Mariniflexile sp. TRM1-10: one gene and its partner. The protein of the gene in region 1 interacts with the protein of each later gene in a pairwise test. Links are inferred from orthologs where the notes say so. Each region holds a gene or a part of one and is shown on either strand. Other genes may lie near its edges.

Region 1 (15,475 bases):
CCTCAGAATATCCCGATGAGTATTATACCGAGGTTATGGATACCATGTATTTGCCTTTAGAAGATTCTTATAATGGGCAACGTACTTGGGATGTTGAAAAGTTTAAGTTCCAGTATAGTTACATGGATATCCAAGAAGCGGCAAGAAACAGAGGTATAAAACGTAGAGACGCCATTGTTAGAGAAGAAATAAAAGTGTATCCAGATACAGCTGTTTGGATTAGGGATTTCGCATATTCATATAACGAACCCATGCATAATGATTATTTTTGGCATGACGCGTATAGCGATTATCCAGTAGTAGGCGTTACTTGGAAACAAGCTAAAGCGTTCTGTGAGTGGAGAACTATCAAGAAAAATTCGTATCAAAAATCTAGAAAAGGAGCTGCAATGGTTAATACTTTTAGATTACCATCAGAAGCAGAGTGGGAATATGCTGCTCGTGGCGGTCTGCAAGCTGCGACTTATCCATGGGGTGGTCCTTATACAAAAAGTGATAGAGGATGTTTTATGGCAAACTTTAAACCTGTAAGAGGTGATTATGCAGCAGACCAAGCATTATATACAGTAGAAGCTAAGTCTTACGAACCAAATGATTATAATTTATATAACATGGCAGGTAACGTAGCAGAGTGGGTAAATGCTTCATACGACCAGTCGTCTTACGAATTTACATCAACAATTAACCCAAGTGTTAACGATAACAATAACCAACGTAAAATTGTTAGAGGTGGTTCTTGGAAAGATGTGGCATACTTTTTACAAGTAAGCTCAAGAGATTACGAATATGCAGATTCTGCAAGAAGTTATATTGGTTTTAGAACAGTTCAGGATTACATGGGGACACAAGTAACCGGGAAAAATAAATAAAATCAATTAAAATTTAATCAAATCAATAATAAATTTAACCTATTAATTAACCTACTTAAGTATTTACTTAAATTAAAAATCGAGAATTATGGCACAGTCAAAAGCAAGTAAAAAGTTCATGAATATGGCTTACGGATTAGGAGCGGCAATTGTAATTATTGGAGCGCTTTTCAAAATTACTCATATGGAGTTTGGACCCATTACAGGTAACGCTATGTTAACATTAGGTCTTGTTACCGAAGCAGTTATTTTTGCATTATCAGCATTCGAACCAGTGGACAGCGAATTAGATTGGTCTTTAGTGTATCCAGAACTAGCAGGAGGAGAAACAAGCAAAAAAGATAAAAATGAAAGCCCACAAGGATTATTATCTAAAAAATTAGATGAGTTATTAAAAGATGCTAAAATTGATGGCGAGTTAATGGCAAGTTTAGGAGAAAGCATTAAAAACTTTGAAGGAGCTGCTAAAAATATGTCATCTAGTGCAAATTCTATAGAAGCTTCTAAAAAATATAGTGAAGAATTATCATTGGCAGCAGCCCAAATGGAATCTTTAAACAGTCTATATAAAGTGCAGTTAGAAAGCATTAGCAGACAAGCAACTATTAATGAGGAGTCTGTTGAAAATGCATCTAAATTAAAAGAACAAATGCAATCTCTAGCATCTAACTTATCATCATTAAATGGCGTATACGGTGGTATGCTGTCTGCTATGAACAAAAACTAATTAGGAGTTAATCCCAAATTTTAATAATTAACCAAAAACCTAATTAGACATGGCAGGAGGAAATTTATCACCCAGACAGAAAATGATTAATCTGATGTATTTAATATTTATAGCAATGCTAGCATTAAATATGTCTAAAGAAGTGCTTTCAGCCTTCGGATTAATGAACGAAAAGCTTACCGAGTCTAATCAAGCCACAGGTGAAAGAAATACTGCTTTCATGGCAAGCTTAGATCAAAAAGCTGTTGATCAACCAGAAAAATATGTATCATTAAAATCTAAAGCAGATCAGATAGACGATTTAGCATCAAAATTTAATAAATATCTAGAGGATTTGAAAGATAGCATGGTTGAAGGATTAGATGATCCTACAGATTACGAAATAATGGATAAGGGCGATTACCTTGACGAAAATTTCTTTAAAGGCGCAAAATTAAAACCAGCAGGCGAAGAATTTTTAGCTCAAATGGCAGCATATAGAGATGGCGTAGCTAAAATTTTAGCAAACGAAAAAGGGATGCAAAGTGTCGTTAAAGATGTAAAAGAAAAATTTAACACAGACGATGTTACCAACAGAGATGGTATCAAACAACGTTGGTTAGATTATCACTACAAAGGATTCCCTTTAGTAGCATCATTAACAAAAATGACGCAACTTCAAGCCGATATTAAAACAACGCAGTCTGAGGTGTTATCAACGATGTTACAAGGTACACTTGCTACCGAGGTGTCTATGACAAACTATACAACATTAATGGAAACATCAAAATCGGCTTATTTTAATGGTGAGCAATTTGATGGACAAATTGTGTTAGGTCGTAAAGATGCTACAACTAAACCAAATAGAGTAGAATTAACTTTAGACGGAAGAAAACTTTCTGAAAATGAATATTCTATTGAAGATGGAAAAGTTAAATTGAAAGTTGGAACAGGAAATCCTGGTGAACATAAAATTGAAGGTAAATTAATCTTTGCTCAAGACGGTGAAGATATTGAAGTACCTGTGAGTTCATCATTTGCTACTGTTGCAAGACCAAATGCAGCAACTATTTCAGCGGATAAAATGAATGTAGTATATCGTGGTGTTAAAAACCCAATGACGATCTCTTTTGCTGGTATTGCCGATAATAATGTAAACGCATCTGCACAAGGTTTAAGTAGAGTAAGTGGTAGCAAGTATATAATGGATGCTACAAGAATTCAAGGTAGAGAAGTTACAATTAATGTGACTGGTAAAATTGAAGGACAAACCGTTAGTGATAGAGCAACATTCAGAATTAAAGATTTACCAAAACCAACAGGAACTATAAGAGGTGAAGACGGTGCTATAAAAATGCAACGTAACGCTCTTGAAATTTCAACCGTAGGCGCTAAGTTTGATGATTTCGATTTCGAATTGCCATTACACGTTACTGGATTTAAATTTAAAGTACCTGGTCAACCAACCATTGACGTAAATGGAAATAAGCTTGATAGTAGAGCTAAATCAGCATTACTAAAAGCCAAAAGAGGGACAGATGTTCAGATATTTGATATTGAAGCTAAAGCAGGTGGTGTAAGCGTGATACTTAAAAAAGTATCTCCAATCATTATAGAGCTTACAAACTAATATGTTGGAATAAGCATTTTGTTAATTCTCTAGTGATTAAAAATGTATAATAAGATGAAACATCCTTATTGAAACAGACTGAAAATTAGTTTAAAGTCCAATAAGAGTGTTACATGTTACCATTGAAATAACAATAAAAATAAGCACATGAATTTAAAAAGTTTTTTATTAACCGTAACAGCTGTTTTTACAGTGTCAAGCATATTTGCTCAAGCTAATATACTAAACGCTAAAAGTCCTGAGGAAATTGGGGTTAGAACAGATGCTCAAAAAGCTATAGATAATGATAAACCATTAGAATATGGTTATGTAGATGACAGAGATATCCTTTTTTCTAAGATGGTTTGGGAAAAAATTATTTTAGACGAACGTGCTAACTTTCCGCTATACTATCCAATAGATACTAATAATATTGGTAGCGACAGACGTTGTTTGTATGATGTGCTTATGAAGAGCATTAAAAGTGGTAGGATTGAAAACATTTATGATGATTCTTATTTTAAAACAAAACGTACTTTAAAAGATATTGAAGCGGCATTAGTAAAGATTGATACCACCGAATTAGGTATTGAACAACTAAATGCAGGTGAAGAATTGTCGGCAGAATATATTAACAGAAGAGATATTACAGCTGCTGATATTACTGAATATCATATTAAAGGTCTTTGGTATTTCGATAAACGTCAAGCTGAAATGAAATACAGATTGTTAGGAATTGCTCCAGTTGCTCCAGACGTTAACTTTATAGATTCTGAAAACCAAGATTTAGTAGAATTGTTTTGGGTGTTTTTCCCAGATGCTAGAGAGGTATTGCACGAAGCTAAATCGTTTAATAACAAAAACAGTTCGATGCCATTTTCATTCGATCATGTGTTGAATGCAAGACGCTTTCAGGCTTATATTTATAAAGAAGAGAATGTTCAAGGTGATAGAGCAGTTACAGAATATATATCGGATAATGCTTTAATGCAATTGTTAGAGTCTGAAAGAATTAAAGAGAAAATTAGAGATTTTGAATTAGATATGTGGACATATTAATTTAAATATCTTATTAAAAAGTATAAAAGCTCACTTTTAAGTGGGCTTTTTTATTTTGAAGTGCTTTAAACTTTTTCTAATTGGCTAAAAATCGCCCTTTTTTTCTCTATGCGCCTCCCGGCCCATTCACTAAAACAGTCCACAGGACTGTTTCTTAACGTTCTGTCCTGTCTTTTTTCTTTCCGTAGCTTTTCCAACGCGGCAAGCTGGCTCCTTCTCTAAAAAGGTTTACTAAACCTTTTCTTTACGCTCGGCCCTAACTCAAAAAAGACTTCGATTGAGTAAAATTGCCATTGCGCTGGCTGGCCCGTTCGCTAAAATAACCCACTGGGTTATTTTTTCACGCTCCGTCCTGCTTCAATCGAAAAAGTTTAAACCACTTCTTTGCAAAAACCAGACGAGATAACATAATCTATTTTATCTTCGCAGTACCATGCAAGTAGATTATATTATAGTAGGGATTGGGTTAGCGGGCATTAGCTTTTGTGAGCAATTAAAGGCTCATAACAAAACGTTTGTGGTTTTTGATAACGCGTCGCAACAGTCATCAACAGTTGCAGGTGGCTTATACAATCCTGTAGTTTTAAAACGTTTTACACCTGTTTGGAAATGTAAAGAACAACTCGATTTAGCATTGCCAATGTATGCGAATTTAGAAGCAGAATTAGGGGTGAAGTTAGATTATAAAATTCCGGTATATCGAAAATTTGCATCGCTAGAAGAACAAAATGATTGGTTTACAGCTTCCGATAAGCAGATACTTTCAGAATATCTTTCACCAAAGATCATTAAAAATGACAATAAGTCTATTGATGCACCTTATGGTTATGGCGAAGTATTAGAAACCGGACGTATTGATGTAAAAACATTAATAGAAGCTTATAAATCATATCTATTGAGCCATGGCTTATTTGTTGAATCTGTTTTTGAGTATGATGATTTAAAAATAGAAGCCGATACTATCCCGTACAAAAACATTATAGCAAAACACATAGTATTTGCAGAAGGTTTTGGTGTAAAACAAAATCCGTTTTTTAAAGACTTACCATTAGTACCAGCAAAAGGGGAATTACTTACTATATATGCGCCCGATTTAAAGATAGACTATGTTTTAAAAGCAGGTGTGTTTTTAATTCCGTTGGGTGACGATTTATATATTGTTGGGGCCACTTACGAATGGAAAGATTTAAGTAGTAAAGTCACAGATTTAGCAAAAGAGGAACTTTTAACCAAGCTGGAAAAACTAATTAATTGTGAATTTGAAGTTGTTAACCAAGTATCAGGAATACGTCCTACAGTAAAAGATAGACGCCCGTTGGTTGGTCAACACGAAAAATATAAGAATATGTTTGTGCTAAATGGTTTGGGCACACGTGGTGTTATGATTGGTCCTTATGTAGCACAGCAACTTTATGATTTTATTGAAAAGGGGATGCCTCTTGAAAAAGAGATTGATATTGCTCGATTTTAAAAAATATTTTTTGAATTTATTAGTGAGTTGGAGTTTACTCATTAAGAATGAAATCGTGAGAGCCTCGCATTTGCAGTGTAAAGTCCAACCCTAAGGGTAACGCCCAATACATGTTAGTTCTTTTTAGCCAATGATTTATCGTAATGCATAAAAATATTAATCCAGATGTTTCTTGATAGTCTAATGATTATCGGTAAAAAAACGATTAAAGTCACTACAATTGAAATAAAAACAGTATTGATGTTGGCTTTTAAAAATACAAACGAAATTACAAAAGCTGCTACGGCAAATGCAATACCAACAGCATAGCTAACGTACATAGCGCCATAGAAAAACGATGGCTCTATTTTATATTTTGTGCCACAATTACTGCAGGTTTCGTGCATGCTTAATACTTCTGATAAGATGTATGGATTCTTGTTTTTAAACATAGATTCCTCATGGCATTTAGGGCAAGTTCCCGTTAAAATGCTATATAATTTTGACCCTTTTTTAAACATATAATTTAATGTACTTTTGCATCTGCAATTACAGGACAAAAATACAGTTTTAATAATTTAAATCCTGTAGCAAAGTTACATTTCTATGATGAACATTCATAATTTATCGATTTCATTTCAAGGCGAATACTTGTTTGAGGATATTACGTTTAAACTGGTTAATGGCGATAGGGTTGGGCTTATTGGTAAAAATGGCGCAGGAAAATCAACCATGCTTAAAATTTTATCGAAAGAAATGGAGCCGGATACGGGACAAATTGCTGCCGATAAAGAACTTAAAATTGGCTTTTTAAAGCAAGATATTGATTTTATTTTAGGAAGAACGGTACTTGAAGAAGCTTACGAAGCGTTTACAGAGATAAAACAGTTGGAAGCTAAAATGGATGCCGTTAATACCCAAATGGCAGAACGCACCGATTATGAAAGTGAAGGTTACCATCAATTAATGGTAGATATTAACGAACTTCAACATCAATATGAAATTTTAGGTGGTTATAATTACCAAGGAGATACCGAGAAGATTCTTCAAGGTTTAGGGTTTAAACGTGAGGACTTTAATAAGTTAACCGATACTTTTTCAGGTGGTTGGCGTATGCGTATTGAGCTGGCTAAACTATTGCTGCAAAATAATGATATCTTATTACTGGATGAGCCCACAAACCATTTAGATATTGAATCCATTATTTGGTTAGAAGGGTTTTTGAAGAATTATACGGGTGCTGTGGCCATTGTATCACATGATAAAATGTTTTTGGATAATGTAACGAACAGAACCATTGAAATTTCGTTAGGAAGGATTTATGATTATCCAAAGCCCTATTCAAAGTATTTAGTGTTGCGTGAAGAATTACGAACACAACAATTAGCATCCCAAAAAAATCAACAAAAGCAAATAGAACAAACTGAGAAACTTATCGAGAAGTTCCGTGCAAAAGCATCCAAGGCAACCATGGCACAATCGTTAATTAAAAAGCTGGATAAGATTGATAGGATTGAGGTTGATGAAGATGATAACAGTGTAATGACGCTTAATTTTCCAGTATCAATCATACCTGGTAAAGTCGTAGTTGAAATGGAGAAAATCTCTAAAAGCTACGGACATAACCAAGTTTTAAAAAACGTTAGTTTATTAATTGAACGCGATAGTAAAACGGCTTTTGTTGGGCAGAACGGACAAGGTAAATCTACCTTAGCCAAAATTATGGTGGGCGATATACAATATGATGGCCATTTAAAATTAGGGCATAACGTACAAATAGGTTATTTTGCCCAAAATCAAGCAGAATATTTAGATGGCAATAAAACGGTTTTAGATACCATGATTGATGCCGCCAACGAAACCAATAGAAGTAAAGTAAGGGATATTTTAGGGTCGTTTTTATTTAGAGGCGATGAAGCTGAAAAATACGTACGGGTACTTTCTGGAGGAGAGCGCAATCGCTTGGCATTGGCTAAATTAATGCTGCAACCATTTAATGTGTTGATTATGGATGAGCCCACAAATCATTTAGATATCAAGTCTAAAAACGTTTTAAAAGAGGCTTTAAAAAAGTTTGGAGGCACACTGGTTTTAGTGTCTCACGACCGTGATTTTCTTCAAGGGTTAACCAATAAAGTTTACGAGTTTAAAGATCATAAGTTGAAAGAATATCTGGGTGATATTGATTATTATTTAGAACAACGTAATGTTGAAAGTTTACGCGACGTTGAGAAGCGAACGGTGGTTAAAGAAACACCCAAAGAAAAAAAGCAACAATCTTACGATGACCAAAAGAAACTTAAATCCTTAAATAATAGGTTGAGTAATATTGAAGCTGAAATAAATAGATTAGAACGTGACATAAAAAAGATTGATTTGGAACTTGAAAGTAATTATGAAGCGGTTACATCTAAACCCGATTTTTTTGATAAATATCAAAAACTAAAGTCCGATTTACAAGATTCCATGGATAAATGGGAAGCTATTCAACTTGATATAGAGCAGTTCGTCGATTAGTATTTGTTAAAAAATAATGCACTTCGTCGAATAAAATAGTTTTTCATCTGGTTTTGGGTTACTTTCGTACTAGAATTAATCCCAAATTTATTCAACCATGAAGATTTTAAAACTTATAGTTCTATCATTTTTTATAACGGCATATTCATTTGCCAGTGTTTCTCAAAGCGAAAAAGAAGCTTTAATAGCGCTTTATAATGCCACTAATGGTAGTCAATGGAATTCTACATGGGATATGAATACATCTGTTAACACGTGGTATGGTGTTAAAGTTGAAAACGATAAAGTAGTAGAAATCAACCTTCAATTTAATAACCTTCAAGGTAATTTGCCTGAAGAAATAGGCAATCTTGTTTATTTAAAGAAAATGAATTTAGGTTTTAATAAATTAGAAGGAACCCTGCCGTCTTCAATAAAAAATTTAAAGGAATTAAAGTCTTTAGAATTATTTATGAATCAATTTGAAGGTAACATTCCTTCTGAGTTAGGTGAATTAACAAAATTAGAGACCTTAAAATTGTACAGTAACAAATTTGAAGGTCATATTCCACAAGCTTTAATGAGATTAACAAACTTAAGAGAGCTTTTATTAGGGAGTAATTTTTTAACAGGAACCATTCCGACTAATATTTATGCCCTATCTAAACTTGAAAAGTTAAGTTTGATGGACAATAAATTAGAAGGAGAAATACCTGTAGAAATAGCACAATTAACCCAATTGGAAGAGTTGATATTATCTACCAATCAACTTACTGGTAATTTACCATTAGAGTTTATGGGCTTAAAGAAATTAAACACTATAATGGTTAGTGATAATAATTTAAATCAGGAATATACAAGCTATTCGGGTAAAAATTTACCAAGTCTTTTACACATGCAAACGGAAAACGCTACTGCTATATTAGATATTGAAAAAGATTAAATATACTTATTAGTTGAAAAACAAAACAGCCAACATAATTGTTGGCTGTTTTTGTTTTAACTTTATGGTATTATGTTGGAACACTATTTTACCTGTCCATATTGTTGGGAAACAATCTCTATGCTATTAGATAATTCGGTTTCTAAGCAAGTATATATAGAAGATTGCGAAGTCTGTTGTAATCCAATACAGATTTCGGTGCAGTTTAATAATTCTGAATTAATGGATTTTCAAGCAGATAGCTTGGAACAATAATTTTTTATGATTTTATACTTGTAGAAAGTAAAAAGGATTGTATATTTGCATTCCGAAACAATTTGGTCGGCATTATGAACCGAAAGTTAAAAGCTAAGTAAGTTGTTTTAGGAATTAATATCGCGGGATAGAGCAGTAGGTAGCTCGTCGGGCTCATAACCCGAAGGTCACTGGTTCGAGTCCAGTTCCCGCTACTAGCAAAGACAAGGGTTTCAAGAGATTGAAACCCTTTTTTTATTTCTATGGGTACAGATAATGCTATTTTTTTTAGTTCTGTCTTTTGTTTTATCTTGTGGGTCATATAATTATTTAAAATGAAAACACCTATGAAAATAGCACACCCATGCGGATGATTTTTCAAGGTGTTCTGACAATTTAAAATAACAATAAAATAAAGAGATGAAAATAAAGCGTATACTTAATTTTTTTACATGCCTTTTAATTATTCTTTTTGTGGCATGTAAAAACGATTCAAAGAATAACAGGGGGAGTACTGATAAAGGAGATAAAGAAACTGTAAATCCCATTAATACTCCAGAAGGGATGATTTGGGTTTCAAAAAAGACATTTATACAAGGAGCCAAGAAAGGCGATAAATATGCTATGCACGGAGAAATGCCTGCGCATAAAGTAACTGTTGATGGTTTTTTTATTGATGTCACCGAAGTCACCAACAAACAGTTTAAAGCTTTTGTTGATGCCACCAAATATATTACGGTTGCAGAACGGCCAGTAGATTGGGAGGCAATGAAAAAGGAATTACCCAAAAGCACTCCAAAACCACATGATTCAATTTTACAACCTGGAAGTTTAATTTTCAATAAAGATGTAAACAAGGTCGCTTCTATGGATAATTATACACAATGGTGGACTTGGAAAATAGGAGCTAGCTGGAAACATCCCGAAGGACCAGAAAGTTCTATTGAGGGTAAAGATAACTATCCGGTGGTGCACATCGCATTAGAAGACGCCTTAGCTTATTGCAAATGGGCTAACAGAAAATTACCTACAGAGGCACAATGGGAATCTGCTGCTCAAGGTAAAGACATCGATGATATTTACACATGGGGCAATAACCCTGAAATATTGAATGCGCATGCCAATACTTGGCAGGGTGTTTTTCCTGTAAAAAACGAATCGAAAGATGGTTTTGAATTGATAGCACCTGTAAAATCATATCCACCAAATTCTATTGGACTATATGATATGCTTGGAAATGTTTGGGAAATAACCGCAGATTTGTTTAATGTAAATTACTATAAAGAATTAGACAGTTCGCAACCAATCTTAAACCCTAAAGGTGCCAGCACATCTTTTAGTCCAAACAATCCCTATCAAGTAGAACATGTAATAAAAGGCGGTTCTTTTTTATGCAACGCATCTTATTGCGCCAGTTTTAGAATTTCAGCTAAAATGGGGATGAGTACAGATTCGGGCTCAGACCATATTGGGTTTAGAACCATTGTAGCTCTAGATATGTTGGAGTAAAGTTACGGCTTGCTCTGTGATTTGGTTGTTGAATAATTCTATCAATGTTTTAAAGTTCAATTTATATACATATTATCCGTAGATTCAGGGGAAAATATTTGACAGACAAAATTTAAACAGTTTCTAAGTGTAAATTCATTTTAATAACCTGTAATTTTGGGAAAGTAGTTTTATTATTAATGATTCAGTATTTTCGTAACATAATAGAAAGTTTTATATGCAACAACAAAAATTTATTCTCCTTATATTCTTAATCCTTACACACCTATCGTTTTCACAAGTAAGATCAGTAAAAGAATTAGACACCAATTGGAAATTCCAAAAAGGAGATTTTGAAAATGCTTTTAAAGTGGATTTTAATGATTCTAATTGGGAAAATGTAACTGTTCCTCACGATTGGGCTATTTACGGTCCTTTTGATAAAGAGATAGATAAACAAGATGTTGCCATTATTCAGAATGGAGAAAAAGTAGCTTCAGAAAAAACCGGGAGAACAGGGGCTTTGCCACATATTGGATCCGCTTGGTATCGAAATAAATTTAGCTTACCCCATTACGAAAAGAATAAAAAAGTGATTTTACTTTTTGAAGGCGCTATGAGCGAACCTCAAATTTATTTAAACGGCAAGAAAGTAGGAGCATGGGCTTATGGTTACAGTTATTTTTATTTTGATGTTTCAGAATTTATTAAAGAAGGCGAAAATACGTTGGCAGTGAAACTAACAAATAAAGAATTTGCTTCACGGTGGTATCCCGGCGCAGGCTTATATCGCAAAGTTAGTGTCATCGTAAAAAACAAGGAAAGCATAGATCAATGGGGAACGTTTATTTCAACACCATTTATTAATAAAGATGCAGCCAAAGTAAATATAAAAACAAAAACCTCAGGGGATAATGTCCATTTAAGAACAACAATTTATGATGCAGATGGAAAAAAAATTAGTTCGGAAGCATCAACAACGCAGTTTGGGAATGAATTCGATCAAAATATCAAAGTTCAAAATCCTAAATTATGGAGTCCTGAAACGCCGTATTTGTATAAAGCAGTGTCTCAGTTGTTTGTTGGAAATGAATTGAAAGACGAGGTGTCAACACGTTTTGGAATTAGGGATGTAAAGTATGAAGCTAACAAAGGATTTAGCTTAAATGGCGAAGTCAGAAAGTTTAAAGGCGTTTGTTTGCACCACGATTTGGGACCATTAGGAACCGCAATAAATAAAGCGGCATTGCGTCGTCAACTAACCATTTTAAAAGATATGGGTTGCGATGCCATTCGTAGTTCTCACAATATGCCATCATTCGAACAGTTGGAGTTATGTGACGAAATGGGTTTTATGTTTTTAGCTGAAAGTTTTGATGAATGGGCAAAACCAAAGGTGAAGAATGGTTACAATAGGTTTTTTGAAGCCTATGCCGAGAAAGATATCGTGAATTTGGTTCAAGCCACCAGAAACCATCCCTCAATTGTGATGTGGAGTTCTGGAAATGAAGTGCCAGATCAGTGGGGAGAAGCAGGTGTGAAACGTGCAAAGTGGCTACAGGATATTTTCCATAGAGAAGATCCCACAAGACTCGTAACCGTTGGTATGGATCAAGTAAAAGCAACCATGGAATCTGGATTTGGAGCATTATTGGATGTTCCAGGGTTGAATTACCGCTTACATTTATATGAAGAGGCCTTTAAAAAATTCCCTCAGGGATTTATATTAGGTTCAGAAACGGCTTCAACGGTTAGCTCTAGAGGCATTTATAAGTTTCCTGTTGTTCAAGAAAAAAATAAACAATATGATGACCTTCAGTGTTCCTCATATGATTTGGAAGCCTGTAGCTGGTCTAATGTGCCCGATGAGGATTTTGTATTGCAAGATGATAAACCATGGGTTATTGGTGAGTTTGTATGGACTGGTTTTGATTACTTGGGAGAGCCTACGCCTTATGATGGAAGTTGGCCATCACGTAGTTCTTATTTTGGAATTTCAGATTTAGCGGGACTTCCTAAAGACCGCTTTTACTTATATAGAAGCCGTTGGAATACAACGGACGAAACCTTACATATTTTACCTCATTGGAATTGGGAAGGACGTGAAGGCGAAACAACCCCTGTTTTTGTGTACACCAATTACAATAGCGCCGAACTTTTTGTGAATGGAAAAAGTATGGGCATTCAAAAAAAGAATGTGTCAACAGCTCAAAATAGATATCGTTTAATGTGGATGGATGTAAAATATGAACCCGGTACTTTAAAAGTTATTGCTTTTGATGATGAAGGTAATCCCGTTGCTGAAAAGGAAATACATACAGCTGGAAAACCTTATAAAATTATATTAAAACCAGACAGGGAAACAATTAAAGCAGATGCTAAGGATTTATCTTTTGTTGAGGTTTCTGTGGTTGATAAAAACGGCATTCCTTGTCCAAACGCAACCAATCAGTTAAAATTCAAGGTAAAGGGTGAAGGAACTTATAGAGCAGCATGCAATGGTGATGCGACTTCATTAGAACTATTTCATTTGCCAACCATGAAGCTTTTTAGTGGTAAGCTGGTAGTATTGGTACAATCTACAAACCAATCAGGAACTATTGAATTATCAGTTACAGGCACTGGCTTAAAAAGTGGTAAATTGAATTTGAATTCCAATAAATAATTAGGTAATAGAAAAAGTCAAGATAAGTTTCTCCAAAAGCTATGACTAAAACGATAAAAGTATGTTAACTTTTGTTAGGCTTCACATTAAATAAAGACATATCCTTATATTTGAGGAATTATTAATATTTCAAAGAAAATAGTATGATTTATTGTAGAATGTATAATTCAAAGCAGTGATTATGAAAAATAATCAAATAAAAAGAAGAATAAAAGCACTTTTTTTATTCTTTACACTTTTAATGGTTGGATATTCACAATCTCAAGTGTTAGAGCCTGTAAAATGGGAGACATCTGTTAAAAAAGTTTCAAATACCGATTATGAATTGATAACAACCGCAACAATTGATAAAGGTTGGCATTTGTATTCGCAACATGTTCCTGAAGATGGACCCATACCCACAACTTTTACCTATAGCGACAGGGAAGACTTTTCGTTAAAAGGAAAGACAATTGAAGGTGAGGGACATACTATTGATGATCCTATTTTTGGAATGCGGATTAAGTTTTTTGAGAACAAAGCCGTATTTAAACAAATGGTGAGTTTTAAAGACGATTATAAAACGATTGAAGGGCAAGTTGAGTTTATGGTTTGTGATGATACCAGATGCCTACCCCCAACAGAAGTTGATTTGGTATTTGCTTTCAGTAATAGTAGTTCTGTTTCTAATGACAGTTCTACTGCCAGTGACAGTTCTACTTCCAATGACAGTTCTACTTCCAATGACAGTTCTACTTCTAATGAAGAAGCAAGCAACTTAAATGCAAATGAGATTAACAATAATGCGGTAAACCAACAACTGTACGGCATATCCGCTGACGATATTAAAAAACCAGATAAAACATGTGGTGATGAATTGAGTCAAAACCAATCAGAATCAAATCAAGAAAGTGGCTCTTTGTGGAGTATTTTCGGACTAGGTTTTTTGGGTGGGCTATTAGCTTTATTAACGCCGTGTGTATTCCCTATGATACCTTTAACCGTTAGTTTTTTTACAAAAAAAGGGGGGCATGATAAAGGTTCGGGTATTTCAAAAGCATTATTGTACGGATTTTTTATTTTTGCTGTATACATTTTATTGAGTGTGCCTTTTCATTTGCTAGACTCGGTAAATCCGGATATTTTAAATGAGATTTCCACTAATGTTTGGTTGAATGTTGCCTTTTTTGCGATATTCCTGTTTTTTGCATTTTCTTTCTTTGGTTATTACGAATTAACATTGCCTTCAAGTTGGACCAACAAAACCACACAAGGCGAGAATGTGGGTGGTATCATAGGAATCTTTTTTATGGCACTTACCTTGGCCATTGTGTCGTTTTCTTGTACAGGCCCTATTTTAGGCTCCCTATTGGCAGGTTCGTTAACGGCCGATGGTGGTGCATGGCAACTTACAGCAGGTATGGCTGGTTTTGGTGTGTCGTTAGGGTTACCATTTGCATTGTTTGCCATGTTTCCTAATATGATGAATGCCTTACCTAAATCTGGTGGTTGGTTAAATACAACAAAAGTTGTTTTGGGATTTTTGGAATTGGCTCTGGCATTTAAGTTTTTATCGAATGCCGATTTAGTTCAACATTGGGGCATTTTAAAAATAGAACCATTTTTAATTATTTGGATTCTTATTTTTGCTGGTTTAGCATTGTATATATTTGGAGTGATTAAATTTCCGCATGATTCACCAATAAAGAAACTGTCATTTTCAAGAATAGCAGGAGGCGTATTGGTCGCTGCATTTACTATATATTTGGCATCTGGGTTTAGAGTGAATAAAGAAACCAATACATTTACACCGCTGACACTTTTAAGTGGTTTGGCACCACCAGTAGGGTACAGTTTTTTATATCCAAACGATTGTCCTAATAATCTAGTATGTTTTAAAGATTTAAAAACAGGTATTGCTTATGCAAAGAAAGTGAATAAGCCTATCATGTTGGACTTTACGGGATACGCTTGTGT
Region 2 (15,852 bases), 370 kb from region 1 along the record:
GAGTGCAACACTTTATTTAACCAAAAATCAAGAACATAAAAACAAAGACCTGCTTGGTTTTTTTCCTGTGTTTGAAAACACCAATCAAAAGCTTACTTACTCTATTGATGAAGCAGAAGTCATTAAAGAAAAAATGAATTCAGATATTTTCATGAATTCCAAAGCTTCAAAAACCAACTTTCTTAAAAATGCTTCTAAATATGGTATTCTACATTTATCTACCCATGCCAGTAGTGGCGATTTTATAAACCCTGCTAACATTTCGTGTTATGACGACGTAATAATTTTGAACGAATTATACAGTTTAGACTTAAAGCCCGATTTAGTGGTTTTAAGTGCCTGCGAAACGGGTATAGGCAAACTCTATAAAGGCGAAGGCGCTATGAGTATTGCTAGAGGATTTCAATATGCGGGTGCAGAAAACTTACTGTTTTCACTTTGGCAAATTAATGATTTATCGACCTCTCAAATCATGCAATCTTTTTATGAAAATTACAATACATCGGAATCGGCATATTTAGCTAATCACCAATCAAAAATAGACTACTTAGAAAATGAAGCCATTAGCAATGCAAAAAAATCACCTTATTACTGGAGTGCTTTTGTCTATTACGGAACACTTGAGCCAGCAAAATCAGACAACACCACATTTTATATAATTTTTAGCATATTTATAGCAAGCATTGTGTTACTTTTAATTTTGAAATTTAAAAAACATGACAGAAACACTAGAAGAATTTCTTCTTAACAAAGGCTATATTAGGGTAAAGTTACGCCTTACCAAAACCAATCACTTCGAAATTAAAGCGACTTTAAATGGCGTTAAAGGACGTTTTATATTGGATACTGGCGCCTCAAATTCGTGTGTTGGTTTTGAAGCAGTAGATCATTTTAATTTAAAAGTAAAAGATTCCAATATTTTGGCAGCTGGAGCTGGTGCCAGTAATATGGAAACTAAAATGTCCAAAAAAAACAAAGTTAAAATCGGCAAATGGGAAACAAATAAAGTTATTTTGGTTTTATTTAATCTTACCCATGTAAATACGGCGCTCATAAATCATAAATCAAAACCTGTTGATGGCATTATTGGTGCCGATATTTTAAAAAAATCGAATGCTGTGATAGACTATGAGAAGAAATATCTGTACTTAAAACTTTAATATCCTTATATTTATACCATAAATTAATAGCATTTAACTCCCTCTAATGAACACTTCAATTGTAATTGCAGACGATCATCCGTTGATGCTTCGCGGTCTTACCGATTTTTTGACCGCTAAAGGCTTTAACATTGTTGGAAGTGCGCAAGATGGTAATACCGCTTACAATCTTATTGTAAAGCTCAAGCCAGAAATTGCCATTCTTGATATTAGAATGCCCCACCAAACAGGTTTAGAAATTGCCGAAGCTTGTAAAAAAAATAATCTTTCAACAAAAGTTATTCTTATCACTTTTGATAAAGAAGAAGAATTATATGATAAAGCTATGGAATTTAATGTGTATGGCTATATTTTAAAAGAATTTGCTGTTGAAGAAATTGAAACGTGTATAGAGCATGTTGTAAACAATAAAGCTTATTTTAGTAGTGAGATAGCTTCGTATTTAAATCCTAATTCAAATAATAAACCAGCAAAATTAGAGTTACTTACCAAGGCTGAATTGAAAATTGTAAAACTTATTTCCGAAAATAAAACAAGTCTTGATGTAGCCGAAGAACTTTCCATATCGGTTCGCACAGTTGATAAACACCGAAGCAATATTGTTAATAAATTAGGTTTAGACAATAAGCCAACATCTCTTTCAATTTGGGCCAACCTTAACAAGCAGCATCTTTAAAAAATACGTAGAAGTGCGTATTTTTTTTATCAATTACACACATTACTTTTACAGAGCTATTAATCAGTTTTTAGGGAGAATTATTGAAGGCTTTAAACGTCATGTTTAAAGCTTTCTTTGTTTCTATCAATTTTATGCTGTTTAATTTTTGAAATGGCATTAAAAAAGATTCAAGATTCAAGACCGCTTTGCTAAAAGAAAATAGACAAGAGACAGGCTAAATGATAACAAATTGATTTACTTCCCTGCTTTTATAATCGTTAAGTAACTTATTATCACAAAAAACAAGCCCACAAATCAATAATCTCTTTAAAAGCCATTATCACTGTGTTTGCAGTGAATTGCAAAAGTTTTATCGGACCACAATGATTTAATAAAAAATAAGTAGAAGTGCGTATTTTTTTCATCAATTACGCATATTATCTTTACAGTATTAATAATAAGTTCTTAGGGAGAATTATTGAAGGCTTTAGACGTCATGTTTAGAGCCTTCTTTGTTTTTATCAATCTTATACCGTTTGATTTTTGAAATGGTATTAAAAAGATTCAAGATCCAAGATTCAAGACCGCTTTTCTAAAAGAAAATAGAATAAAGAAAATAGACAAGAGAATATAGACTATAGATTATATAGACAATAGAAGACTAAATGATAACAAATTGATTTACTTTTCTGTTTTTATAATCGCTAAGTAACTTATTATTGCAAAAAAAAACAAGCCTACAAATCAATTAATCTCTTTAAAAGTCATTATCACTGTGTTTGCAGTGAATTGTAAAAGTTTTATCGGGCCACAATGATTTAAAAAAATACGTAGAAGTGCGTATTTTTTTTATCAATCACACACATTACTTTTACAGTGCTATTAATCTGTTCTTATAGGAGAATTATTGGAGGCTTTAGACATCATGTTTAGAGCCTTCTTTGTTTTCTATCAGTCAATCTTAAACAAAAAATACGTAGAAGTGCGTATTTTTTTTTACTTACTCAAAATATACCTTTACACCGCTATTAATTAATCATTTAAGGGATGATCTATATAAATTCTCTACGCGCTTTAGCGTAGAGAGTTTATTAATGTTATTCAAATATCCAAAAAGTAAAACCATGGGAAAAGATAATAGTTATCTAGATAAATATTTTATAATTGGATTAGTTATGTTAGTTGTTATTGTAATAACCATAAACATTGTTTATTGTATAGGGGTCGCTTTTTAAAAAACAAAAAGTGCTAACACATTAAAAAACGTTGTTAGCACTTTTTTATTTAATTAAGCCTACTCTATTAAAGTTCTAAAGCTTTTTTCACATCATTATTCATTAACAGCTCTGTAGGGTTTTCTAAAGCTTCTTTTACAGCTACTAAAAAGCCAACACTTTCTTTTCCATCAATGATTCTATGGTCATAAGATAATGCGACATACATAATAGGGCGTATTTCAACCTTACCATTAATGGCAACTGGACGTTCTACGATGTTGTGCATTCCTAAAATACCACTTTGAGGAGGGTTAATAATTGGAGTCGATAGCATACTACCAAAAACACCTCCATTGGTAATAGTGAATGTTCCTCCGGTCATTTCATCAATAGTAATTTGGCCATCTCTTGCACGAAGCGCTAATCGTTTAACTTCAGATTCAACGCCTCTAAAACTTAAATTTTCAGCATTACGAATTACTGGAACCATTAATCCTTTTGGTCCTGAAACCGCAATACTAATATCATAAAAATCATAAGAAACCATTTCGTTTCCATCAATCATAGAGTTTACAGCAGGATACATTTTTAATGCTCTTACAACAGCAAGTGTGAAGAAACTCATAAACCCTAAACCAACGCCATGTTTTGTTTTAAATACTTCTTTATATTCATCACGCAAAGCGAAAATTGGGGACATATCAACTTCATTAAAAGTCGTAAGCATCGCCGTCGTATTTTTAGCTTCCACTAAACGCTCTGCAACTTTACGACGCAACATAGACATTTTACTTCTTGAAGCACCACGGCTACCACCTGTTGGTGTTCCCATAGATGGGACAGCACTTATAGCATCTTCTTTGGTTACACGTCCATCTTTTCCTGTTCCTGAAATTGATGAAGCTTCCATACCTTTCTCGGCTAAAATCTTTTTAGCTGCAGGACTTGCTGTTCCTGTTGCGTATGTTTTTGTTTCTACTGCGGCTGGTTTAGGAGCCTCAGCTTTTGGAGCTTCTTCTTTCTTTTCTTGTTTTGGTGCTTCTGCTCCACCTTCTGGTTTTGCTGCGCTAGTATCAATTAAGCATACTACAGCACCTACAGCCACGGCATCACCTTCTTCTGCTTTAAGGGTAATGATACCACTTGCTTCTGCTGGAAGTTCCAATGTTGCTTTATCACTGTCCACTTCAGCAATAGCTTGATCTTTTTCAACATAATCGCCGTCTTGAACTAACCAAGTTGCTATTTCAACTTCTTTTATAGACTCGCCTGGTGAAGGCACTTTCATTTCTAAAATCATTCTTCTTATTTTAAATGTTTTACGAGTTTTTCAACTCAACTTATATGTTATACTATATCAAATACTTGGTCAATAACTCTTTGTTGTCTTCTCTTGTCTCTTGTACTAGAACCTGGTGCAGGAACAGAACTGTATGGTCTTGACATAACTTCTAGTTTAACAAAATCCAAGCGTTGTACCACATGACTCCAAGCACCCATGTTCTTAGGTTCTTCCTGCGCCCAAACATAATTTTTCGCATTAGGATACTTCGCAATTACTTGTTTTATCTTGTCTTCGTGAAGTGGAAACAATTGTTCAATTCGAACTAAAGCGATACTATTATTCTCTAATTTTTCACGTTGTGCCAATAAATCGTAATAGAATTTACCTGTACAGAAAACAAGTTTAGTAACTTGCTCTGGATTTAAAGTATCGTCTATAACTTCTCGGAATTCTCCAGTTGCTAATTCATTTAATGATGAAACCGCTTTTGGATGACGTAATAAACTTTTTGGTGTAAATACAATTAAAGGTTTTCTAAAATCCCATTTCATTTGACGACGCAATAAATGGTAAAAGTTAGCTGGCGTTGTACAATCGGCTACAATCATATTATCATCAGCACATAATTGTAAATAACGCTCCATTCTTGCAGATGAGTGCTCAGAACCTTGACCTTCGTAGCCATGAGGCAATAATACCACAATACCATTTTGAGCTTTCCATTTATCTTCAGCAGCCGATAAATACTGGTCGAAAATAATTTGAGCGCCATTACTAAAATCACCAAACTGGGCTTCCCAAATGGTTAATGTATTTGGGTTTGCCATGGCATAACCATAATCAAAACCAAGTACGCCATATTCAGATAAAAAGGAGTTATAGATATCCATTTTACCTTTATTTTTTGGGTTTGTATTTAGTAAATTTATACGGTCTTCAGAAATTTCATCACGTAAAATAGCATGACGATGGCTGAATGTACCACGTTCTACATCTTGTCCAGAAATACGAATATTATAACCTTCTTCTAGTAAAGTTCCATAAGCTAGTGTTTCAGCCATTCCCCAATCTAGGGTATCAGTTTCAAAAACCATGGAGGCTCTACCTTCTAAAATCCGCTCTGCTTTGCGAACAAACTTCACACCCTCTGGAACGGTTGACACTACCTTAGCAATGCCTTCTAAATTATCTTTTGGATACGATGTGTTTTCAGGTTTAAGTATAGCTTCTAAACCTTTACGACTAAAACCGTTCCATCGTTCAATCATAAACTCTCTAACCTTAGAAGATTTTTCATCTTTAGATTTATCGTAAGCTGTTTCTAAAACATTTTTAAATTCCTCTACAATACCATCGGTATATGCTTGGTCAATTGTTTTTTCAGCAATTAACTTATCAGAATATATTTTAAATGGATTATCGTGTTTAGCTATTTCTTTATATAATTTTGGTTGTGTAAAACGGGGCTCGTCACCTTCATTGTGCCCGTATTTTCTATAACCTAATAAATCAATATACACATCTTTTTTATATCGCATTCTGTATGCCAATGCTAATTCCACTGCATGTACTACGGCTTCGGCATCGTCTGCATTCACATGCAATACTGGAGATAATGTTACTTTAGCAACATCTGTACAATACGTACTAGAACGTGCATCTAAATAGTTGGTAGTAAACCCAATTTGGTTATTTACCACAATATGAAGTGTTCCTCCGGTTTTGTAACCATTTAGTTGGCTCATTTGCGCCACCTCATACACAATACCTTGACCTGCAATAGCGGCATCTCCATGTATAATTATTGGTAATATTTTAGAGTCATCACCATTATAATCGGCATCAATTTTAGCACGTGTAATACCTTCGGCAACAGAAGCAACAGTTTCTAAATGCGAAGGATTTGGCACCAAATTCATCTTAATGGTTTTCCCGTTTTGGTACGTTTTATCGAGTGTTAAACCTAAATGGTATTTAACATCGCCATCAAAATCCAATTCCTCAAAATCTTTACCATCAAACTCGCTAAAAAGTTCGTGAACTGGCTTTCTAAAAATATTAACCAAAGTGCTTAAACGACCACGGTGTGCCATTCCTAATACGCATTCTTTTACGCCATATTTTTCAACCGAAATATACAATGTATTGCTTAATGCCGGGATAAGCGACTCACCACCTTCTAACGAAAATCGTTTCTGACCCACATATTTGGTCTGTAAAAAATTCTCGAAAGTAACCGCTTGATTTAATTTAGAAAGAATATATTTTTTAGAATCTTCGTTAAAATTAGGCTGGTTATCATTAATATTCAATTGACTTTGCCACCACCCAATAACTTCTGGATTACGCAAGTACATGTATTCAACCCCGATGGAGCTGCAATAAATTTTATCTAAATGAATTAAAATTTTCCGTAAAGTCTGAGTACCAATACCTAAAATCTCACCTGCACTAAAAACGGTATCTAAATCGTTTGTGCTAAGTCCGAAATTTTCGATTGCCAATGATGGCTCATAAGTTCTTCGTTCGCGTACAGGATTTGTTTTGGTAAACAAATGTCCTCGCATTCTATAGCCATCAATAAGCTTTACTACTTGAAACTCCTTTTGAAGAGATTCTGGCATTTGAGTTGAAACACTTTCAATATTTTCACTTTGTAATCCATAATTTTCACTACCAAAATCATACCCCTGAAAAAAGGCCCTCCAACTCGGTTCTACTGAATCTGGACTTTGTAAATATTGATCATATAAATCGGCAAAATACGATGTATGTGCTGCGTTTAAAAAAGAAAATTTATCCATTATAGTATTGATACACTTAATTTAAATCAAATTTCCTGCAAAAGTACAACTTTTACCAAAAACAGATGTTTCTTTTGCTATATTTATAAGCTAATTACAACCGTAATATTGATAAATTATTTTTTTATGTTAATTTTTTAAATATTTCCAATTATATGAATAGATTTTATTTAATCATTAAAATCACGTTGCTGTTTTTCTTCATAATTCTTAGTTCTGTAAGTACTTTAAACGCCCAACAAAGCCAAGATAATTTCTGGGATTCCGTACGCTTTGGCGGCGGTATTGGATTGAGTTTTGGTGATGGCTTTTTTAGTGGCACATTGGCTCCAAGTGCTATTTATGAGTTTAACAACCAAGTAGCTTTAGGGTTTGGATTAAATGGAACTTATAATACACAAAAAGACTTTTACAAATCTACCATTTTGGGAGGTAGTTTAATAGGCTTATTTAGCCCTATTAATGAGATTCAACTATCTGCCGAATTTGAAGAACTCCACGTTAACAGACGCTACGAGAGTCGTTTAAATTTAGAAAACGACATTTATTGGTCTCCTGCCTTATTCTTAGGTATAGGTTACAGAAGTGGCAACGTAACATTTGGTATTAGATACGATATGCTGTACGATAAAGACAAAAGTATTTATGCCAATGCTTGGGCGCCATTTGTTAGGTTTTATTTTTAAAAACCCAACTTTAAAAATAACAGCTTAAAACTTACTTAAGGTTATCTATTAGCTTTTCTTAATTCCTGTAATAACCTTTTTGGTATGCCTTCAAATTAGTATACGCAAGTATTCACAAAATCACATCATTTAATAATGTTACAAACAAAAAGGACAAAAAAGTCCTTTTATGACTTTTGTCATATTATTTCCTTAATAAGGTACCTAAATTTGCTTGACTTAATTTAATTCATATTATGAGACAAGCATCAAAATTATTAATACTTCTCGCCATAACCATATTTATAAGTTGTGGTGGAAAAGAAAAGAAAAAAGAGAATTTTTCTTATGAAAAAACAGAGCCTACAGAACAAACTGCTCCTGTGGTAGAATCTGTTCCTGCATCAAAAAGAGTCGACTTAAGCGACAAAGGTATTGGCCCTATAAAATCGCTGGAGTTAGCGCCCGAAATAGACCAAGCAATGGCGACTCATGGTGAAGATATATATACAAAAATGTGTACAGCATGCCACAGAGCAGACAAAAAATTTATTGGACCTGCCCCAACTGGAATTTTAGAACGCAGAACTCCTGAATGGGTTATGAATATGATTTTAAACCCAGAAGAAATGATTCAAAACAACGCTTTAGCTAAAGACTTATTAACCGAATTTAATGGCGCTCCTATGGCTAACCAAAATCTTACGGAAGCCGAAGCCAGAGCTGTACTTGAATACTTTAGAACATTAAAATAAAATTCAGATGAAAACCAACTTAAGCATTTTATTTACTGTTTTACTTGTTGTCTTCTTTTTTAATTGTAAAAATAATAAAGAAACTTCCGTAGAAACATCCACAAACAACACCGCTACAACATCAACTGTTGAAAAACAAGGACAAGCCTTTATAGCAGATGATGGTTCCACACCTAACGTATTGCAAATAGCCATTGGCTCCAAAGACCACACAACACTTGTGGCTGCTGTTCAAGCTGCCGAATTGGAGAATGCCTTGGTAAATGCAGGTCCGTTAATGGTTTTTGCGCCTACGAACGAAGCTTTTGCTGCGTTACCCACAGGAACGGTTGAAGATTTATTAAAACCAGAGAACAAAGCTACTTTGGCCAATATTTTATTGAACCATGTGACTCCGGGCAACTACTCAAAAGACTTTCTTAAAAAATTCAAAAAATTAGGTCAGGCCAATAATCAAAACATAGAAGTGGAAGTTATTGGCGACGATGTATTTGTTGGAGGTGCCAAAATAATTGCTAGTGTATCTGCCGGTAATGGTATTGTACATGTAGTTGACAAAGTCATTTTACCAGAAAACTAAACATTTTAAACAAAAAAACATTATGAAATCGCCATGATTTGGAAACACAATTGATAATCATCGAACACCAATGAAAATAAAATTTGTGAGATAAACACCAATGAAGATTAAAGCGATACCATATGACCTTTAAAAAATAAATAATTATCTACATATGAAAAAAATATTAAATATTTCCATTGGGTTTTTAATTATTGCCTTCACTTTTACAAGTTGCAATAATGGAGAATCTTCAAAATCTAACGGCGCATTAAGCTCAAATGCTGCCGAAAAAGTATATGTTGCCCCTGGGGAGCATGATGAATTTTATGCTTTTATTTCTGGTGGTTTTAGCGGACAATTATCTGTTTATGGTTTGCCATCGGGACGCCTTTTTAAAGTTATTCCCGTTTTCTCCCAAGATGCAGAAAAAGCTTATGGCTATAATGAAGAAACCAAACCTATGTTAAATACATCTCATGGATTTATTCCTTGGGATGATTCACACCATCCAGACATTTCCCAAACTAAAGGGGAATTAGATGGCAGGTATGTATATATTAATGCAAACAATACACCTCGTATTGCAAAAATAGATTTAACAACATTTGAAACTACAGAGATCATTGAAATTCCAAACAGTGCAGGAAATCACAGTTCTTCGTTTGTAACCGAAAACACGGAATATGTGGTGGCAGGAACTCGTTTTTCTGTACCTATTCCCCAAAAAGACATGCCTATAAAAGACTATAAAGGAAACTTTAAAGGCGCCTTGTCATTCCTTAAAGTAAATCCAGACAATGGTGAAATGTCTATAAAATTTCAAATATTAATGCCCGGATTTAATTATGACCTATCACACCCAGGACGTGGAAAGTCTCATGGATGGTTCTTCTTTACTACTTATAATACCGAGGAAGCTAGTTCGCTTTTAGAAGTTAATGCCTCACAAAATGATAAAGATTTTATTGCAGCCATTAACTGGAAAAAAATTGAAGAATATGTAAATAATGGAGGTGGCACCAAAATGCCCACTAATTATGCACATAATTTATATAGTGAAGAAACACATTCTGCAACATCTACTATGATCAAAGAGGTTTTAACAGTTAACCCATTAGATGTTCCTGGTGCCATATACTTTTTACCAACACCAAAATCACCTCATGGTTGTGATGTAGATCCAAGTGGAGAATATATTGTTGGCAACGGAAAACTTTCAGCGGACCTCACAGTACATTCATTTACCAAAATGCTTGATGCTATTGCCAACAAAAAACATGATGGCGAAGCTTACGGCATTCCAATTTTAAGATTTGAAGATGTACTTGCAGGTACCGTAAAACAATCCGGATTAGGACCATTACATACCGAATTTGATGGCAAAGGCAATGCCTATACCACTTTCTTTATTTCTTCGGAAGTTGTAAAATGGAAATTAGGCACTTGGGAAGTTATTGATAGAAAACCAACATACTATTCCGTAGGGCATTTAATGATTCCTGGAGGAAATTCAGCAAAACCTTTTGGCAAATATGTGCTTGCCATGAATAAAATTACTAAAGACCGTTATTTACCAACGGGTCCTGAAGTAACACAATCGGCGCAGCTGTATGATATCTCTGGCGATAAAATGGAACTGCTTTTAGATTTCCCAACTATTGGCGAACCGCATTATGCCGCTGGTTGCCCTGCATCGTTAATTAAAGCCAATTCTAAAAAACTCTATAAACTGGCAGAAAACAAACATCCCTATGCTGCTAAAAGTGATGCCGACACTAAAGTGACCAGAAATGGTAAAGAAGTTCATGTACAAATGACCATGATACGCAGTCATTTTTCACCTGATAATATTGAAGGTATTAAAGTAGGCGATAAAGTATATTTTCATGTCACCAATTTAGAACAAGATTATGATGTTCCTCATGGTATCGCCATAATAGGAGCCAATACGTCTGAATTACTAATAATGCCAGGGCAAACCGAAACGTTTGTTTGGGAACCAAAACAAGTGGGTGTATGGCCATTTTATTGTACAGATTTCTGTTCTGCGTTACATCAAGAAATGCAAGGGTATGTTCGCGTATCTCCTGCATCATCTAGTATACCTTTATCTTGGTCTTTAGGAGACTAATATAGTATTGGGGAATTTTATTTAGTGTTTATTTCCCATATAAGGCGAGAGTTGAATTGTCGCTCTCGCCTTTCTTTTAAAACATTAAAACAAATCCGTTGGGTGAAATTAAGAAAATTTAATTTATAACGAATTTTGATTATAATTTATAAGTCAATTTAGCACTCAAGTGTCAGTCTGAGCCTGTCGAAGACACTAGAAGATACATTTCGACAAGCTCAATGTGACAATTTATATAAAAATTAGTATTGATAAAGCAATTATACCCAACGAGTTAAAACAATTAAATACAAACAGATGAAAAAGTCAAACATCATAATGCTTATTGCGGCTTTATTGCCTTTAGGATTGTTTCTTTTTCCACTTTGGAAAATTACTTTAGAAGCGCCTCAATATCCAACTCCTTTGGGAATGTACATTCATATTAATGATTTTTCAGATGTGAACCCTTTTGATATTAAAAACATCAATTTAATGAATCACTATGTGGGAATGAAATATATTCCGGATGCCATTCCTGAATTCAAAATTTTCCCTGCGGGCATATTGATAACGACTATATTGGGACTTATAATTGCATTTAAAGGCAACTACAAATGGTTCTTGTCCTGGTTCATATTGATGATCGTTTTAAGTACAGCTGGACTATACGATTTTTATTTATGGGAGCACGATTATGGTCATGATTTAGACCCCAAAGCGATTATGAAATTCACCAATCCGGATGGTTCGGTAATGGGCTTTCAACCGCCTTTATTTGGCACTAAACACATCTTAAATTTTACGGCACATTCGTACCCAAGATTAGGCTCTTTGTTTTTAGGGTTAGGTATTGCAGCCTCATTTATTGCTTATCTGGTTGGGAAAAAAACCAATAAAATAATTTCTTGAAACGAACTATCCTCGAGGCAGAGCGTCGAGGAATTCTTTTCGATTAAAAAAACAAAAGCTATGTAGAAAAAAATCTCAAAAAACACTAAAACACTATGACATGCAAACACTAAAACAATTATTAATAGGCTCATTATTGCTGTTATTTTATGGCTGTAATGTATCTCCAAAAGCCATAAACTATGGTAGCGATGGTTGTCATTTTTGTAAAATGACCATTGTAGACAAAGTTCACGCAGCCGAAATTGTTACTAAAAAAGGCAAACTATATAAATTTGATTCAACCGAATGTATGATTCATTTTATGAATGAATTCGACAATGCCGAAATTGAACTATACCTTTCAAATAACTACACAGAACCTGAAGCTCTTATAGACGCAACCAAAGCTACTTTTTTAATAAGTAAAAATATTCCGAGTCCTATGGGAGCGTTTTTATCGGCCTTTAAAACTGAAGGAGAAGCACAAAAATTCCAATCGGAAAAAGGCGGGATGCTGTATTCCTGGAACCAACTACTAGAACATTTAAAAAACTAGTATCATGTACAAAACAGTCATTTTTTTACTGGTCATTTTAATGGCTTACTCCAGTTATGCTCAAAAAATTGAAGTATGCCACTCTTGTGCTATTACTTCATTAAAAAAAGCCATAGCTCAAGCCAAGGATTATGATACAATTATAGTAAAAAAAGGGACTTATAAAGCGCATAAAATTTTAGTAAATAAACCTCTCACAATTATTGGCGAAAATCACCCCATTATAGATGGCGAAAAAAAAGGTGAAATTTTCACCATTATTTCAGACCATGTAACGATTGATGGCTTGTTCATTATAAATGTTGGCACTAGTTATACCGAGGATTATGCCGCAATTCGTGTTAAGCGAAGCAAACATTTTGTTATCAAAAACCTCGTCTTGGAAAAGTTGTTTTTTGGTATTTATATAGAAAAATCGAGCTACGGAAAAATTTATCACAACAAAATAATTGGCGATGCGGTACAGGAATACAATTCCGGAAATGGCATCCAATTATGGTACAGTAATCATATAGAAATTGAACATAATTATATCGAACATGTTCGCGATGGGATTTATTTAGAGTTTTCAGACGATTGCCTCATCAAGAATAATGTAAGCGTACAGAACTTACGTTATGGGTTGCATTTCATGTTCAGCAATAACGACACCTATCAAGGCAATACGTTCCAAAGCAATGGTGCTGGTGTGGCGGTTATGTTTTCAAAAAAGATAAAAATGTTCAACAATACGTTTAAAGAAAATTGGGGTACTGCATCATACGGCATACTTTTAAAAGAAATAAATGATGCTGAAATTATTGGGAATACCTTTGAAGAAAACACCGTAGGCATCAATATAGAAGGCTCGAACAGAATTGTTTATAAAAACAACGATTTCATCAATAACGGATGGGCAATTAAGGTTCGTGGTGCCTGTTATACCAACAGTTTTCTTGAAAATAATTTTCTGTACAATTCTTTCGATGTTTCATACAACAGCAATATAAACGACAATGTTTTTGACAAAAATTATTGGAGTAACTACACAGGTTACGATTTGAATAAAGATGGCATTGGCGATGTACCTTACAGGCCGGTCAAGCTGTTTTCATACATTGTAAACCGCACACCGGAAACCATCATTCTATTGCGAAGTTTGTTTATTGATATTATAGATTTTTCCGAAAAAGTATCACCCGTATTTACACCCGATAATCTATTAGACAACAATCCTGTAACAAAAAAAATCTCATGGTAAGTATTCAAAATTTACATAAAAAGTTTGGAAAAAACCCCGTGCTAAGTGGCGTCGATCTATCTATTAAAGAAGGGGGCATTTTTGCAGTACTTGGACCTAACGGCTCTGGAAAAACCACGTTGATAAAATCTATATTAGGTATGGTAATTCCCAACAAAGGTACCATATCGGTTTATGGTCAAAACATAAAAAACAATTCGGATTACCGCTATAACATTGATTATTTACCACAAATCGCCAACTTCCCTAGCAATTTAAAAGTAAAAGAGCTTATTAAAATGATTAAGGATCTGCGTGGTAAAACCAGTGACGACGAACGTCTTATTGATTTATTCAAACTAAATCCGTTTTTAGATAAAAAATTAGGAACACTTTCTGGCGGAACCAAGCAAAAAGTGAATCTGGTTTTAACCTTTATGTTTGATAGTCCGCTTATTATTTTGGATGAACCCACATCTGGACTCGATCCCATATCACTTATTAGACTAAAAGATTTAATTCAAGTAGAAAAGGCTAAAGGGAAAACCATTTTAATAACCTCGCACATCATGAGTTTTGTTGAAGAAGTTTCCGATGAAGTCGTATTTCTATTAGAAGGGAAAATTTACTTTAAAGGTCGTATTTCAGAATTGAAAACAAAAACAAATCAGCCCGATTTCGAACATGCCATTGCATCCATTTTAACCGAGAACCATGCTTAAAATATTAAAATATAGTTTTTACGATTTAATGCGAAGCCGCTGGAGTTATGTGTATTTCGCTTTTTATTTAATGCTTGGGATTGTCCTCCTTTTTTTAAACAATGATTTATCTAAAGCGGTCATTACTTTAATGAATGTGATCATCATATTAGTACCACTAATCGGAACCATTTTTGGTGTTATGTATTATTACAATTCCAAAGAATTTACCGAGCTTCTTTTAGCACAACCCATAAAACGCTCTTCCATATTTTTAGGTCAATATCTAGGTGTTGCCTTGTCTTTGTCTATGAGTTTAATTTTAGGCTTAGGATTGCCATTTATTTTTTACGGATTATTTAAAAGCCATGCCATTTGGGATTTTTCATTATTGCTTATCACTGGCACTTTTTTAACCTTAATATTTACAGCATTGGCGTTTAATATTGCCTTATCTAATGAAAACAAAATTAAAGGCTTTGGATATGCCATTCTGCTATGGTTGTTTTTGGGCATTATTTACGATGGCATCTTTTTAATGTCATTAATATTATTTGAAGCGTATCCATTAGATAAAATGTCATTAATAGGAACGATGCTAAATCCAATAGATTTATCGAGAACACTCATTCTTTTAAAACTTGATATCTCGGCATTATTGGGATATACAGGCGCTATTTTTAAACAATTTTTCGGAACTAGTTTCGGGTTAATTGTTTCATTTACAGCCCTATCCCTTTGGGTGATTTTACCCGTTTTAAGCATCATTTTTAAGGCAAAAAAGAAGGATTTTTAATTATTTCAAAATATCATATTAAGTTTAAAAGAGTTCAGTAAATTTGACCCATGATTTCAACAATCGCTAATAAAATAACAGCATTTGTTTTAGTGTTTATATTATTTGCACATAATGTAAACACACTGGCTATTATTGGCGATTTCGTTATTAATCAGGACTTCATTGCAAAAACCTTGTGTATTCAAAAAGACAACCAACAAGGGTGTAACGGTAAATGTCATTTAATGAAGGAATTAAAGGAAAGTGCACCGGAATCAAATACAACGATACCTGTGCAAGAGACAAAACGTTTCTCGTTAGATGCATTTTGTCTTTATAAAATTAATTCCTCAGAACATCTAAATTTTGTAAATAAAGCATACCAAATTGGGTTTAGCCCATATTCACAAAATCTACTTCACACGTATTTCGATATCGATACGCCACCTCCCATATTCATCTAGTTTTTTACAGCTTATTAATGACCC

The links.
Region 2: the proteins of CJ739_RS10890 (region 1) and CJ739_RS09360 interact in binary tests that used the Escherichia coli proteins (3 or more experiments, as listed by UniProt). The link is inferred for Mariniflexile sp. TRM1-10 from one-to-one orthologs.

Annotation. Positions count from the first base shown.
Region 1 is NZ_CP022985.1:2,554,742-2,570,216, forward strand. What follows is about bases 5,820-8,754. They hold CJ739_RS10890 (ABC-F family ATP-binding cassette domain-containing protein), read left to right. Parts: upstream 5,820-6,299; coding sequence 6,300-8,210; downstream 8,211-8,754. Other genes in these bases: CJ739_RS10885 (DUF983 domain-containing protein), read right to left, coding at 5,828-6,214; CJ739_RS10895 (leucine-rich repeat domain-containing protein), read left to right, coding at 8,308-8,754. Outside these bases: porK (T9SS ring complex lipoprotein PorK/GldK), read left to right, coding at 1-869; porL (type IX secretion system motor protein PorL/GldL), read left to right, coding at 958-1,596; porM (type IX secretion system motor protein PorM/GldM), read left to right, coding at 1,646-3,205; porN (type IX secretion system ring subunit PorN/GldN), read left to right, coding at 3,353-4,243; CJ739_RS10880 (NAD(P)/FAD-dependent oxidoreductase), read left to right, coding at 4,677-5,714; more of CJ739_RS10895, read left to right, coding at 8,755-9,132; CJ739_RS10900 (CPXCG motif-containing cysteine-rich protein), read left to right, coding at 9,205-9,387; CJ739_RS10910 (formylglycine-generating enzyme family protein), read left to right, coding at 9,787-10,875; CJ739_RS10915 (DUF4982 domain-containing protein), read left to right, coding at 11,093-13,519; CJ739_RS10920 (protein-disulfide reductase DsbD family protein), read left to right, coding at 13,701-15,475. UniProt on the Escherichia coli protein: Genetic data indicate it may be involved in ribosome assembly or function.
Region 2 is NZ_CP022985.1:2,178,309-2,194,160, reverse strand. What follows is about bases 4,183-7,494. They hold CJ739_RS09360 (2-oxoglutarate dehydrogenase E1 component), read right to left. Parts: upstream 7,125-7,494; coding sequence 4,383-7,124; downstream 4,183-4,382. Other genes in these bases: CJ739_RS09355 (alpha-ketoglutarate decarboxylase), read left to right, coding at 7,280-7,494; odhB (2-oxoglutarate dehydrogenase complex dihydrolipoyllysine-residue succinyltransferase), read right to left, coding at 4,183-4,335. In the rest of the region: CJ739_RS09380 (CHAT domain-containing protein), read left to right, coding at 1-748; CJ739_RS09375 (retropepsin-like aspartic protease family protein), read left to right, coding at 717-1,160; CJ739_RS09370 (response regulator), read left to right, coding at 1,207-1,836; more of odhB, read right to left, coding at 3,121-4,182; more of CJ739_RS09355, read left to right, coding at 7,495-7,810; CJ739_RS09350 (c-type cytochrome), read left to right, coding at 8,047-8,544; CJ739_RS09345 (fasciclin domain-containing protein), read left to right, coding at 8,552-9,124; nosZ (Sec-dependent nitrous-oxide reductase), read left to right, coding at 9,279-11,237; CJ739_RS09335 (hypothetical protein), read left to right, coding at 11,535-12,128; CJ739_RS09330 (nitrous oxide reductase accessory protein NosL), read left to right, coding at 12,229-12,666; CJ739_RS09325 (nitrous oxide reductase family maturation protein NosD), read left to right, coding at 12,671-13,906; CJ739_RS09320 (ABC transporter ATP-binding protein), read left to right, coding at 13,900-14,607; CJ739_RS09315 (ABC transporter permease), read left to right, coding at 14,600-15,382; CJ739_RS09310 (hypothetical protein), read left to right, coding at 15,433-15,828. UniProt on the Escherichia coli protein: E1 component of the 2-oxoglutarate dehydrogenase (OGDH) complex which catalyzes the decarboxylation of 2-oxoglutarate, the first step in the conversion of 2-oxoglutarate to succinyl-CoA and CO(2).